2 linked regions of the Magnetococcus marinus MC-1 genome follow. The protein of the gene in region 1 interacts with the protein of each later gene in a pairwise test. Links are inferred from orthologs where the notes say so. Each region holds a gene or a part of one and is shown in the gene's direction. Other genes may lie near its edges.

Region 1 (6,967 bases):
CTTGGTATCCGTAAAGCATTGGATCTTTACTGCAACCTGCGTCCAGCGGCGGTTTATCCCCAGTTGGCGGATGCCTCGACCCTCAAGAAAGAGGTAGTGGCCGGCATTGATATTATGGTGGTGCGGGAGCTCTCTTCGGGCATCTACTTTGGTCAGCCACGGGGGGTGGAAGATCTGGGCGATGGCCGCAAAAAGGGCTTTAACACCCTGGTCTATACCACCGATGAGATTGAGCGCATCGCCCGTAAAGCCTTTGAAGCCGCCCGCAAGCGCAGCAATCGGGTCTGTAGTGTGGATAAAGCCAATGTGTTGGAGTCTACCGAACTGTGGCGCGAAGTGGTGAGCGATCTGCACAAACGTGAATACGCTGACGTGGAGCTTTCCCACATGTATGTGGATAATGCCGCCATGCAGTTGATCCGCAATCCCCGTCAATTTGATGTGATTGTGACCACCAATATGTTTGGCGACATTCTTTCTGACGCGGCCAGCATGCTTACGGGTTCTATTGGCATGCTGCCGTCGGCCAGTCTGGGGGATCAATTTGCCCTGTATGAGCCCATTCATGGTTCGGCACCGGATATTGCCGGCAAAGGCATCGCCAATCCTCTGGCGACCATTCTGTCGGTGGCTATGATGCTGCGTTATTCCCTGGAGCTACCTCAACTGGCCGATGGGGTAGAGGCTGCGGTGGTTACGGTGTTGGATCAAGGCTTACGCACCGCCGATATTATGCAGCCGGGTATGACCCAGGTCGGCACCGCCCAGATGGGCGATGCGGTGCTGGCGGCATTGAATAATGCTTAAAACAGGTCTGCCGTTTGGCTCTATCTAGGGCTTGGTGGTGGGACTTGAGGAACGGAGCCTCCGACAGGTTGTCGATGGGGCGACTATACACATTTTAATCGAAGTAGGATAAGTACCATGCGTACCTATGATGTGGCAGTGGTTGGTGCCAGCGGCAATGTGGGCCGCGAAATGCTCAAGATTTTAGAAGAGCGCAACTTTCCTGTTGGAAAAGTCTATGCGCTGGCTTCTGAACGCTCGGCGGGGAGCACCATTCCCTTTAAGGGCGGTGAGTTGGTGGTAGAAAACTTGGAAAATTTTGATTTTTCCAAGGTAGAGATTGGCCTTTTTTCACCAGGTGCGAGTGTGTCTAAAGTCCATGCCCCCCGCGCAGCGGCGGCGGGTTGTGTGGTGGTGGATAACACCTCGTTTTTCCGCATGGATCCCGATGTGCCCCTGGTGGTACCGGAGGTAAATCCCGAGGCCATTGGCGGGTATAAAAAGAAGGGCATTATTGCCAACCCCAACTGTTCCACCATTCAGATGATGGTGGCCCTCAAGCCCATTCATGATTTGGGGACCATTGAGCGTGTGGTGGTAAGTACCTATCAAGCGGTTTCCGGGGCGGGTAAAGATGCCATGGATGAGCTGTTTGAACAGACTCGCGCCAAATATGTGGAGACGCTTGAGGTTCCGCCGAAAAAATTTCCCAAAGAGATCGCCTTTAACTTGATCCCGCAGATTGATCTCTTCTTGGAGAATGGCTACACCAAAGAAGAGATGAAAATGGTCAATGAGACCAAAAAAATTCTGGATCCCAGCATTGCTGTGACCGCCACCTGTGTGCGGGTTGGGGTGTTTAATGGCCATTCGGAATCGGTCAATGTGCAGACCAAGCATAAGGTGACGGCAGCTCAAGCCCGCGAGGCGCTGCAAAAGATGGATGGGGTGGTGGTGGTGGATGATCCTTCCCAGGGTCACTATATTACCCCGGCGGAGGCTTCTGGTAAGGATGCCACCTATGTCTCGCGCATTCGGGAAGATGAGAGCCACGAAAACTGCCTGAACTTTTGGTGTGTATCGGATAACCTACGTAAAGGCGCGGCGCTCAATGCGGTGCAGATTGCCGAAGTTTTGATCCGGGATTATCTCAAATAATCGACGATTATTTGGTTGAGGATGTTTGAAAAGCGCCCTTTTTAAGATTGAAAAGGGCGCTTTTTTTACGAATATGTTCAAGGGTTGTGCGGTTGGGTCCGAAACGATTCGAAGGAGAAGTCTCTTTTTTCAGGATGAAGAGGGTGTGGGTCATGTTCAAGCGAATGGTAGCAGTGGTGTGGATGGCCGTTGTTGGTTTCATCCCCCAAGCGGATGCGCAGGTGCAGTTTAGCCAAGCGATGCTCTACAGTGGCATGGGGCAGCCCCTTCACCTAGAGATTGCTGTACAAGATAGCCAGGGGGGTGAGCCACCGGTGGTGGGCATCGCCAATCGTGGTGCTTATCAGCAACTGCTGGGCATGGATATGCCGTTGGTGGTGCATCAAGCGGATGTGACGGTACAAAAGCAGGGCTCATTGGCCCTTTATACCATTCTTGGGCGGGTGGCGGTGGAAGAACCGCTTTTTCCGGTACTGCTCAACTATCAAGATCAATATGGGGTGATGCACTATCATGCTTTTAATGTCTCTCTTAAGCTTAACGGCTTAGATCCGGCAACCTTGGTGCCCCAGCGCCAGCCCCAGTTCCGAGCTCCGCTGGTATCCAACCGAGCCGCCTCGGTGGTGAGTCAAGTTGCGCCATCGCCCACTCTGCAAACCATAACCACCCTAGGCAGCCACCCGGGGTTTATTCCCGATGCCCCCCCTGAGCCGGTGGTGGAGATAACACCAACGGTGATGCAAGAGGGGGTTATTAACGGGTTGGCTGACCAGCTACGCCGGGGAACCGCTTTAGACCAAGCGCGGGCCAAGGTTGGTGTATGGTTGGCCAATCGGGATCTGTTTAACCAGCAAAATATGTTTGGGGGGTTACGGGATGGCGCGGTGGTGCGCTGGCCTGATCCTCAAGAAGTGTCGCGTTTGCCCCTGGAGAAGTGTGAAAAGATGATCCAGCAGCAGCGCCGTTTGTGGTTAAGGGAGCCCATGCAAGCCCCGGTGGTCTCCATTTCAGAGTTGGAGTCTCTTCTTAAACGTGACGGTGTGCTCATTACCCATACCCAGACACCATCCGCCGCAAGTGGCTCTGCCAAACCAGCAGTGCCGCCGCATGATGGGGCTCAATTTGCACCCACAGCAGGGGTGAAGGCGTTGGCTAACCCCATGTTTAAGCCAGAAACCAAACCCAAGGCTCAAATGCCCCCCCGTGGGGTAGAACCCCATGGGGGCCAACATCCCGTGGAGGTGGCACCCAAGCTGAAAAAATCTCCTGGGGCCATGGTGGAGTCCCCTAAGCCGGAACAACAGACGCTGCCCACCGCACGGCCTGAAGCGGTTGACCGTGGGGATATCACCCCTAAACCCGTGGTCAACCCTCCAGAGCTGGAGCCTGTAGGGTCCAGCAGCAAGGCTGCTAAGGTAGCGGGGTCGGTGATGGACACACCCACGCAAGGGGGCGCTGCACCCAAAGTGGTGGAGCAACAGGTGGTGCTGACAGGGGAGGCCAACAAGCCGGTCGCCGACGAGGCGTTGCCCCCGGCTTCGACGTTGGTAACCGATCGCGAGACCCTCTTGCAAAAGCGTGTGCAAGCTTTGGAGCGGCAGCTCGCGGTGGCGCGGGATGGGGAAGAGGCAGAATCGTGGTGGGATGAGGCGCTACCGTGGATTCTATCGGGACTCATGGGTCTGATCGCGGGGATTGGTGGCATGCTGTTGGCAATGCGTATGCAAGATCGTAAAGATGAGGAAGAGACGATCTGGGAAGAAGAGCTGGAAGAGGATGAAGAGCTTCCCGCAGACAAAAAGTCGTAAGGGGGTGGCAGTGCCACCCGCGCCGCAAGCCGGGGCTAAGATGGTGGCACTGCTGCTGCTGTTGGGGCCGGTAATGGGGGTGCCCATCTGGCATCCCGCATGGATTGCGGCACTGTTGCTCATGGTGCTCGGGTGGTGGTGGCAGCGTCACGCGCTGGCCCAGTTGGGGCGGTTGTGGTGGCGAATGCGCTGGTTATTGGTGGGGATCGTGCTGCTGCATAGTCTATTTACACCAGGGCATGCTCTGGTGCCTTGGCTGGGTGAGGCCCTTACTGGTGAAGGGGTCGTCCATGGTGTGAGCCAAGCGTTACGTCTGTTGTTGTTTGCCGGTCTTGCCTTGCTGTTTGTTTTAACCACGCCAGCCATGCACATTTTAGCCGGCTTAGCTGCCTTGGTGCCCCACACCGGCCCGTTGCAGCATTATGCGGGGCGGCTTGTCAACCTGCTGGGGTTTACCCTGCTCACCGCACCACGCATGGCAGAGATGGGTGAGGCGTTGCAGCAGGCGCTGCAATTGCGACAGCGGCGTGAAGGGGCCGTTAGCGGTAGGTTGGCCCGTTGGATGTTGCATGGGCAGCTGTTATTGGGGCGTATTTTAGAAGATCTGCCCGCCCAAGAAGAGGCGCTCATGGTGCGCGGTTATACGCAACAATTGCCCCTTTTTGTTCGAACGGCCGCCCCTTGGGGGGGGCAAGAGTGGCGACTGTTGACGCTGCCTGTGTTGGTGTTGTTGTTGGCTGTTTTGGTCTAACGGAGCATGGATGGATATCTATTTGGATCTCAGTGCCGGTATTGCAGGGGATATGTTTGTGGCCGCCTGCATTGACTTGGGGGCCGATCAACAGGCTCTGGTGCAGGCGTTGCAAACCTTGCAACTGCCCCCTTGGCAGATGCAACTGCAAGAGACCACGCGGGGCGGTCTGCGGGGTAAACATCTTCGCTTTGACTATCCCCCGGAGCATCATCATCGGCATCTTTCTAGCCTGTTTAAGATCATTGAGCAGAGCCAATTATCCCCTGCGGTACAGCGGCGAGCGCAAAGGATCTTTACCCTCCTAGCCCAGGCCGAGGCGCATGTGCATGGGGTTGGGATTGAGCAGGTCCATTTTCATGAAGTCGGTGCGGTGGATGCCATTTTGGATATTTGCGCGGCAGCGTGGTGTCTGGAGCATCTTGATATTGAGAAGTGTTATGCCTCACCCTTGGCGGTGGGTAGCGGTCGAGTCGGGTGCGCCCATGGTACGATGGCGGTACCGGTGCCAGCGGTGGCTTATATGCTGCAACAGCATGACATTCCTCTGCGCCCCGTTGAAGGTATGGATGAAGGGGAGTTGGCCACCCCGACGGGTGTCGCCATATTAGCCCACTTGGCCCCGCACTATGGCGCCAATCCCTTATCTAGGTTCGACCGCCAAGGGGCTGGATTGGGCAGCCGTGAGTGTGTCGGGCGGGCCAACCGTCTGACCCTATTTGCCATGCAGCAGCGTGCAGCACAAGGGCTTGTTCAAGAGGCGGTGACGGTGCTGGTGGCCCACATTGATGATATGGATCCCCAGTGGCAAGGGCCGCTGTTTGACGCCGTATTACAGGCGGGCGGCTTGGATCTGAGCATTACCCCAACCATGATGAAAAAGGGGCGTATGGGGGCTCGCTTGGAGCTGCTTTGCCATCCTCCACAGAGCCAAGCCCTCGCCCAGCTGTTATTAAACCAGACCACCACTTTGGGGGTTCGGCAAGAGTCGGCGCAGCGCTGGGTCCTACCCCGTGAAGTGGTCCATTATGCCACACCTTGGGGCGCTTTACGGGTTAAATGGGCCGCCGGAGTGCCCCGTCTTGAACATGATGACCTGCTGAGCATCGCCCAACAGCAAGATTGGGGCCTGCCCATGGCCCAATGGCAGTTAATGCAGTGGCTTGCAGAGCATCACCCGCAACATGCACTGTCGAGCTCTTTGTGACAATATTAGTAACAGTAAGCAAACTCCTGATTGCCGCACATTTTACCGCTTTTCCCCCAGGCTAACCTGTGTTATTAGCTTAGCACCACCTGTCTTAAATAAACCTGTGAAGGGGTGCATTCGTGGATATGGCGCCTGCCAAGTTAATCTACAAACAGTCTGCCGCAATCCCAGTACGCCAAAATGCTAAGGGAGTTTGGCAGGTGTTGATGATTACCACCCGTCACCGGCGTCGTTGGATTTTTCCCAAAGGCATGGTGGAACCCTACCTAAACGCCGCCACCTCGGCCGCCAAAGAGGCGTTGGAGGAAGCGGGCGTGACGGGCTATATGGAAAACATACCCCTAGGGGTGTTTGAAACCACAAAATGGCGGGGCGGGTGTGAGGTTGAGGTTTACGCCCTGTTCGTTGAAAGTCAGTTGGATAAATGGCAGGAAGATTTTCGGAAACGCCGCTGGGTTGATCTAAATTTTGCCATTAAAGAGGTTGATGAGCCTGGCTTTATCCCTGCCCTTGAGCAGTTGTGTCAACGTCTGCTCTAATCACCCCCCTTTGTGAAATGCTTAATCTTACTCTATGCTACGGGTATCTGTCGCTTTAACGCAGAGGAATCTCCCTATGCATTGGAGTTTGTGGCTCGGCACCATACTCTCTTTCTATCTGGGCATCTGCCTATACATGTACCTAACCCAGGAGCGGCAGCTGTTTGTGCCTCCTAGGGATTGGCGTGCATTGCCCTCCGATTGGGGGCTCGCCTATGAAACCGTTACCTTACAGAGTGGAAATGAGACCCTGACCAGTTGGTTTATTGAGGGTGATCCTATTAAACCAGTGGTACTTTTTTTCCACGGCAATGCCTCCAACATTGGTGATCTGGACGACTATGCCCAGTTATTCCACGACATGGGTTACAGCACGCTGCTGTTGGAATACCGTGGCTATGGAAAAAGCAGTGGGCGCCCCAGTGAAGTAGGGCTCTATGCCGATGCCCGCGCCGCTTGGGAATATCTGACGGCAACCCGGCAGATTGCCCCCCAGCGCATTGTGCTGTTTGGTCACTCCTTGGGGGGCGGTCCGGCCTGTTGGTTGGCTGAGCAAGCAGCCGTAGCAGGGTTGGTGCTAGAGGGCACCTTTACCTCCATCCCTGACCGTGCGGCGGAGCTTTATCCTTGGTTGCCTACCCGACTGTTGGTCAAGGTCTACTTTCCCAATATGCAACGTCTCGCGCGGCTTCAGGTGCCCTTATTGGTTGTGCAT
Region 2 (6,936 bases), 2.1 Mb from region 1 along the record:
AAAAACAGGCGCTCCCCCACCGCGAGGGCAAATAGGCGGGGGGTGAGCTCGCCGCTCTGCACCAGGGAGATATAGAACTCTAAATGGGTCTCATGGCTGCCGCTGCTAATGGAATAAGCCCGGCGTACCAGACGTAGGGCCTTATCTTCGGGCACCTCTTCGGGGTCGGCTTCGGGAATACGGGGGGCGTTGCGTTGCAGGCCTAAAATGGCAAATTGACCTGCGAGGAATGGAAACGGTGTAACATCGGGTTTAACCCGGATGATCATAAGGTTGGGCGTAATATCCAGACGCTCTACAACCGTGGCGTTATAGTCATTTGCGGTTGACATGCACAGCTCTCCTTGGTAAGCGTGGTCCATCTGCTCTAGGTCCCATGTATACACCTATTTTTCCGTCAAGTGAACCGGACGAGTGCCTGTACGGTGTTGGCATGTCTGGTTTGCGCGGCAGCTCTGCTCTATACTGGCGGTCGGGGGGTGTTAAAAAAGGTCATACCCCCTCAATGGGTTCTGTTGTGGAATTCAGAGAGTCCGTTGCCAATTGTGTTGGGATTAAGCAGGATAGTGTACAATGGTAGCGCCCCCCTTAAATAATGTAGCTGTAGAGAATGGCTCATGGTAACCACCGATCAACCCAGCAAGCCCGACATTATCCGCTATCTGTTGGAACAGGAGGGGCGCGTCATGCTCTGTGTGGATGCCACCCAGGAGCGGGTTGAGGTGCCACGCCGTTTTGCCAATGATAACAGTCTGCGGCTGGTGCTTAATCGACAGATGCCACAGACCATCCATGTGGGTGAGGATGCGCTGGAGTCTGAGCTGCGCTTTGGGGGGATTCCCCACTACTGCATCATCCCCTATGAGACCCTGTGGGGGGCCTTTAATCCCGATACCGGCCATGGCATGTTGTGGCCCGATACCATGCCTAACGAGGTGCGCCAAAATTATTGGCTCTCCCAGGCGTTGCGTCAGGAGGGTGGCTTTGAGATGCCCGAAGGGGCGCTTAAACAGCTACAAAAGCTGCGCGAAGAGCAGGCGGCGGCCAGTGGGCGCCCTCAGTTACAGGTGGTGCCCAGTGATGGCCCAGCCAGCCCGCCCGCTCACCCAACCGATCAAGAGCCCCCACCAGAACGGCGCAAACCCACCCTGCGTTTGGTGAAATAACCTCGCCTACCTCCCACAAATGGCCAGAGGGACGGATTTCGTCAGGTGCGGTTTTGTGTGTGGGAACGCCCTCCCTCCCCTCCCCCGCAGGCAGCGGGATGGATGGAAACAGGGCTGAAGCTGGAAAAAAAGGCGGCTGGGAGCCCCTGCGAATCCTTTATAAAAAACAACCACAATAAATGGACAACGATAAATCCCAGCGGCTTAGAAAAATTATTCCTAAAAGGTGCGCTAAAATGGAAAAGTGCGCCGCGCATACAACTATTATTGACATTCGTGGTTGTATGCGTAAATATGATTATAAGATTGTCGTGAGGGGTTCTATTTAAGATAAGGTTATTGCCATGTTGAAAAAAATTATATCTGGAGGTCAAACGGGTGTAGATCGGGGGGCGTTAGACGCCGCCCTTAGCCAGGGGTTGTTGTGTGGTGGCTGGGTGCCTGCCAACCGCCGCGCGGAGGATGGCCCTATCCCACCCCGCTATCCGGTACGCGCCTTGGTGCGGGGGGGGTATCTGGTGCGAAACCGGCTGAATGTGCAGGATTCCGACGCCACCTTGATTATTACCGATGGGGCGCTGTCGGGGGGGACCGCCCGTTCCGTGGAGTTTGCCCGGCGTTTGGGGCGCCCCTTTTTGGTGCTTCAAATTACCCGCTGTTTGCAAGATGCCGATCTGCTGATCAAACTGTGCCAGTGGCTTAAGGTCTACGATGTTCAGGTGCTTAACGTAGCTGGTCCCCGAGAGAGCCGTAAACCCGGCATCTATCAACTTACCCGCCAATTTTTGGTCCAACTGATTAAGCGCAGCCAAGATCCTTGTCCCCTGGATCAACCCTATGAGGGAACGCCTCACAACGCGCTTTAGGGCGTTGTGGACAAAAAAAACCCCATGGACGTGGATCCACGGGGTGTTCAGCATCAGGGTACAGAGGGGTCGGCGGTCCCGTTATGCACAGGCTGGCCCAAACAGATACGGTGGGGTAGCGTGGAAGATGAGCGGAGCGCACCTAGTCAGGCCACCACCGGCCCCTGAGTATTTTTCAAAATAATGGGTCTAATTCGGAAATGCAATAGCAAAAAAGCTAATATTCAAATATTCTTATTTTTATGGTAGAAACTTCCCCATTGTCGCACAATTGGCGCCGTTTTCCCCACTTTTTTTCTGCTAACCTTTGAACTTGCGGGTTGGGTAACGTATCACTTCGTTAGAAGTGACGGTTTTTCTGCGTCTGCAAGGTGGATCTACCGCTTGTAAAGGGGTCTTGGCGACCCTATATGCAGCATAAGAATAAGGAGCCTGCAATGGCCATATTGCCCATTGTTACTGCCCCCGATCCGGTTTTAAAAAAACGGGCGGAGCCTGTGGTGGCGGTAGATGCGTCGATCCAGCAGTTGATGCGGGATATGTTAGAGACCATGTATGCCGCACCCGGCATTGGTTTAGCGGCACCCCAGGTGGGGGTTTCCAAGCGGGTGATTGTGGTGGATGTCACCTATTCAGAAGCCGCCGCGCAGGATGGCGAACCCTACTGTTTGGCCAATCCAGAGATCATTGCTGCGGAGGGTGAGATCACCTGGGAGGAGGGGTGTCTTTCGGTACCGGAGAGCTACGGTAAGGTAGACCGCAAGGAGCATGTGGTGGTACGGGGTCTTAATGCCCAAGGAGAGCTGGTGACGCTGGAGGCGCATGGTCTGTTTGCGGTTTGTCTACAGCATGAGATCGACCATTTGGATGGCACACTGTTTATTGACCATCTCTCCTCGCTCAAGCGCACGATGATAATAAAAAAGCTAAAAAAGCTTAAAACGGAGCAAGCCTCATGACAGCTTGGCGTGTGGTCTTTATGGGTACCCCTGATTTTGCCACCGGCACGCTACAGGCGTTGTTGGATGGACCCGATACGGTGGTGGCTGTGTTTACTCAGCCAGATAAGCCGGTGGGGCGTGGCATGAAGATGCAAAAAACGCCGGTCAAGCAGTTGGCCGAGCAACACGGTATCCCGGTTTATCAGCCCAATCGGCTGCGGGAAGCCGAGGCGGTGACGGCATTACGGGCGTTGCGTCCGGATGTGGTGGTGGTGGTGGCCTATGGGCAAATTCTCTCGCGGGAGGTGTTGGAGATACCAACCCACGGTTGTATCAATGTCCATGCCTCGTTGCTACCCCGTTGGCGGGGGGCGGCCCCCATTCAGCGGGCCATTTTGGCGGGGGATGCCCAGAGTGGTGTCACCATCATGGCCATGGAGGAGGGGTTGGACACCGGCCCCATGTACAGCACCGTGGTGCAGTCTATAGATAATCACACCACCGGCGGCCAGTTGCACGATCAGCTCATGGCCGCAGGGGGAGGCTTGTTGGTAGAGACCCTAGCCCGCATCAAACATGAGGGGCTAACCCCGCAGATTCAGCCAGAGCAGGGGGTAACGTATGCCGCTAAGCTGAAAAAGGAGGAGGGGTTGGTGGATTGGAGCCAACCTGCGATACAGATTCAGCGGGCTGTTCAAGCCTTTGATCCCTGGCCGTGTGCCTTTACCCTGTGGCAAGGCAAACCCTTGAAGCTGTTTGCCGCTTCGGTGGTGGTGGGTCACGGTACCCCAGGTGAGGTGATTGAGGTGGAGAAGGATGGCTTTGTGGTGGCGTGTGGGGATGGGGCGTTGCGGGTGGCGCAGGTTCAAGCGGCGGGCAAAAAACGGATGAGCTCTGGGGAGTGGTTACGGGGTCATGGGGTCAAACAGGGGGAGCGGTTGGGCGAAGGATAAGGGTACACACCACCGTTAAAGGGGGGTAGGGCGCTCTTTGGGGGGCGCATGCCCAGGTGGGCTGAACCATGAAGAGGGTTCGGTTGGCAGCAAGCACAAGGAGTGGTAGCGATGAACACCATGAAGACAGCCATGTTGTTGGCGGCATTAACGGCGCTGTTTATGATGATTGGGTTTGCCTTGGGTGGCCAGGGTGGCATGCTCATCGCCCTGCTGTTTGCGGGGGGTATGAACCTCTATGCCTACTGGAACTCGGATCAGATGGTGCTGCGCATGCACAATGCCCAGGAGGTAGGCCCCCGAGAGGCTCCCGAACTCTACGGGTTGGTCCAATCCTTGGCAAAACGGGGCAAGATGCCCATGCCCAAGGTCTATGTCATCCATGATCCTTCGCCCAACGCTTTTGCCACGGGGCGGGATCCTGAACATGCGGCGGTGGCGGCTACCACCGGTTTGATGCAGATACTCACCCGCGAGGAGCTGGCCGGGGTGATGGCCCATGAGTTGGGCCATGTGATGAACCGAGATACCCTGATTAGCACCATCTCGGCCACCTTTGCCGGGGCCATTACCGCCATCGCCAACATGGCGCAGTTTGCGGCCATTTTTGGCAACCGGGATGAAGAGGAGGGTGGTGGTGGCCCGATGGGCTTGATTATGATGATCCTAGCACCCATTGCGGCGGCACTGATCCAGATGGCCATCTCCCGTACCCGTGAGTATAAGGCGGATCGTGTGGGTGCGGAGCTGTGCGGCAATCCCCTGTGGTTAGCCAGCGCTTTGCATAAGCTGGAGCGTGGGGTGCAACAGATTCCCAGCCCGGTGGCTCAGGCGCATCCTGAGGCGGCGCACTTGTACATTTGCAACCCTTTGGCGGGGGGTTTGGGTTCGTTGTTCTCCACCCATCCACCCATCCCGGAGCGCATTCGTAAACTGCAACGGATGACCGGTCGCTAAGGGGTTTTATACCCATAAAAAACGCGGGGGGTGTGACACCCCCCGCGTTTTTTTATGGCCACACCCCAAACGCCATATCCCTTAAACGGTTTTATAAGGGACCAGGGCGGTCCAGGCGCGACCAGGATGGCCGCCATGTACCCGCTCTTGCCAACCGCCTGCATCATCCATAATAAACTCACGGCAGCCGTGAGAAGCGTGCAGAGCGGTTTGACGGGCGCGATTCACCTGTGCCAAAAACCGTTCATCGTCAAAGCCTGTGGCGTGAATGCGGTCGATCAATGCTTGGCAATCCTGCCCGTTCAAGCCCGGATCGGTAGTGGCCCGCTGCAAGCGGCGCTGGAGTAGATAGCTGCCAGTAATGCCAAGATAGCTTAGATAATCGGGTATCCATTGGCGGCCACGGGTCAACTGGGCCTCAAGATGGGCGTAACGCCCGAGCTGCTCATCATCGTATGCATAGATAAAAAGTTCACGCCACTGCTCGCGGGTCATCAATAGCGTAACCATGGCGGTGAGCACACAGCCAAGCTGACGGGCACGAATATTTAGGGTGTGCAGTCCGTCGCGGTTGGTGGGTAAACAGCCCGCCTGCTGCTCTTTAAGGGTCAAAGCCAGGTAGGCGCTAAAATCATCACTCTTGTAACGGTCGGCGCGGCGGGTGGTAATACGCCCCAAAATGGTATCAATGGTCAGTTCTAGGGCGTCGGCAAAGGTGGTAAAATGGTGGGGGTCGCCATGCAGTCCATTATGGCGGTTGGCAACGTGGGGTAATACCATGCCGAGGCTATCCAGATAGTCCAGCTCGCCCCGTAAATCTTTAACCCGCCTTTGAAAATCTTGCTGAGTTCCAATCTGGGACGGCACCCCATGCAGCCAACGGCCCATGTAACCCATAAGACGTTGAAAGGAGATGACCCGTAATAGGCGCTTATCGCAATGGACAGGGTGCCCATAACCGAAACGCGGTCGGTTTTCGAGATACTGCCCCATGGATGGCTCCTTAACAAAATGTGTGCCTGTAGTTGAGACAAATTTTCATTACGAAGGTTCGTCTTGAGGCGTTATTATTTTGGAATGTATAAATATTTTTATTAAATTACATGATGATAAATGATGAATAAACCCTATGCCGGGGTCATGTTGTACAGAGCTTGGTGTGGCCTACAGCCAAAAAAAGAGCCGGTTAAAAACCGGCTCTTCTGATAACGCAACCTCAAGAAATAGGATCAATACTTCTCGGGTATCAATGTCTGCTCACCTTTGGGGGGACGCACATAACCCAACATGTTGGCCCGGCGCTTGGGCAGCTTAATGGGCTCTGGCGTGAGATCCTGGTAGGGGATCATGGAGAGCAGATGGGTGATGCAATTTAAACGGGCCCGTTTTTTGTCCTCACCATTGACCACATACCAAGGGGCCTGTTTGATGTCGGTGTGGGCAAACATTTCATCTTTGGCTTTGGAGTACTCCACCCAACGCTGGCGGGATTCCAAATCCATGGGGCTCAATTTCCAACGTTTAACCGGATCTTCAACCCGTGCATGGAAGCGGCGCTCCTGCTCATCATCACTCACCGAAAACCAATATTTGATGAGAATGATGCCGCTGCGCACCAACATACGTTCAAACTCGGGGCAAGAGCGTAAAAACTCTTTGTACTCTTCATCGGTACAAAAACCCATAACCCGCTCAACCCCAGCGCGGTTATACCAGCTACGGTCAAACAACACCATCTCACCGGCTGCGGGTAGGTTGGCGACATAGCGCTGAAAATACCACTGGGTTTTTTCACGCTCGGTGGGTGTGCCTAGCGCAACAACCCGACAAATGCGTGGGTTAAAGCGCTCGGTAATGCGCTTGATCACACCACCTTTACCTGCGGCATCCCGGCCTTCAAAGATCACAACCACGCGTAGACCTTCGGCTTTGATCCACTCCTGCAACTTCACCAGCTCAACCTGAAGTTTGACCAGCTCTTTTTCATAGAACTTGGAATCCAGCTTTTTCTTCTTTTCAGATTTCTCATCAATGGTGTGGATGAGAGGCGCTG

What was found. Proteins that work in one complex are often made in the same cells at the same time.
Region 2: the proteins of MMC1_RS09085 (region 1) and def interact in binary tests that used the Escherichia coli proteins (3 or more experiments, as listed by UniProt). The link is inferred for Magnetococcus marinus MC-1 from one-to-one orthologs.

The regions. Positions count from the first base shown.
Region 1 is NC_008576.1:2,201,859-2,208,825, forward strand. What follows is about bases 168-2,934. They hold MMC1_RS09085 (aspartate-semialdehyde dehydrogenase), read left to right. Parts: upstream 168-924; coding sequence 925-1,944; downstream 1,945-2,934. Other genes in these bases: leuB (3-isopropylmalate dehydrogenase), read left to right, coding at 168-807; MMC1_RS09090 (type IV pilus assembly protein FimV), read left to right, coding at 2,097-2,934. In the rest of the region: more of leuB, read left to right, coding at 1-167; more of MMC1_RS09090, read left to right, coding at 2,935-3,752; MMC1_RS09095 (CbiQ family ECF transporter T component), read left to right, coding at 3,721-4,503; nickel pincer cofactor biosynthesis protein LarC, read left to right, coding at 4,514-5,710; MMC1_RS09105 (NUDIX hydrolase), read left to right, coding at 5,839-6,252; MMC1_RS09110 (alpha/beta hydrolase), read left to right, coding at 6,329-6,967.
Region 2 is NC_008576.1:149,032-155,967, forward strand. What follows is about bases 1,495-4,230. They hold def (peptide deformylase), read left to right. Parts: upstream 1,495-2,469; coding sequence 2,470-2,991; downstream 2,992-4,230. Other genes in these bases: MMC1_RS00725 (putative molybdenum carrier protein), read left to right, coding at 1,511-2,032; fmt (methionyl-tRNA formyltransferase), read left to right, coding at 2,988-3,926; htpX (zinc metalloprotease HtpX), read left to right, coding at 4,038-4,230. Outside these bases: MMC1_RS00715 (ferredoxin--NADP reductase), read right to left, coding at 1-332; MMC1_RS19360 (ClpXP protease specificity-enhancing factor SspB), read left to right, coding at 618-1,166; more of htpX, read left to right, coding at 4,231-4,883; MMC1_RS00745 (hypothetical protein), read right to left, coding at 4,965-5,876; ppk2 (polyphosphate kinase 2), read right to left, coding at 6,113-6,936. UniProt on the Escherichia coli protein: Removes the formyl group from the N-terminal Met of newly synthesized proteins. Requires at least a dipeptide for an efficient rate of reaction. N-terminal L-methionine is a prerequisite for activity but the enzyme has broad specificity at other positions.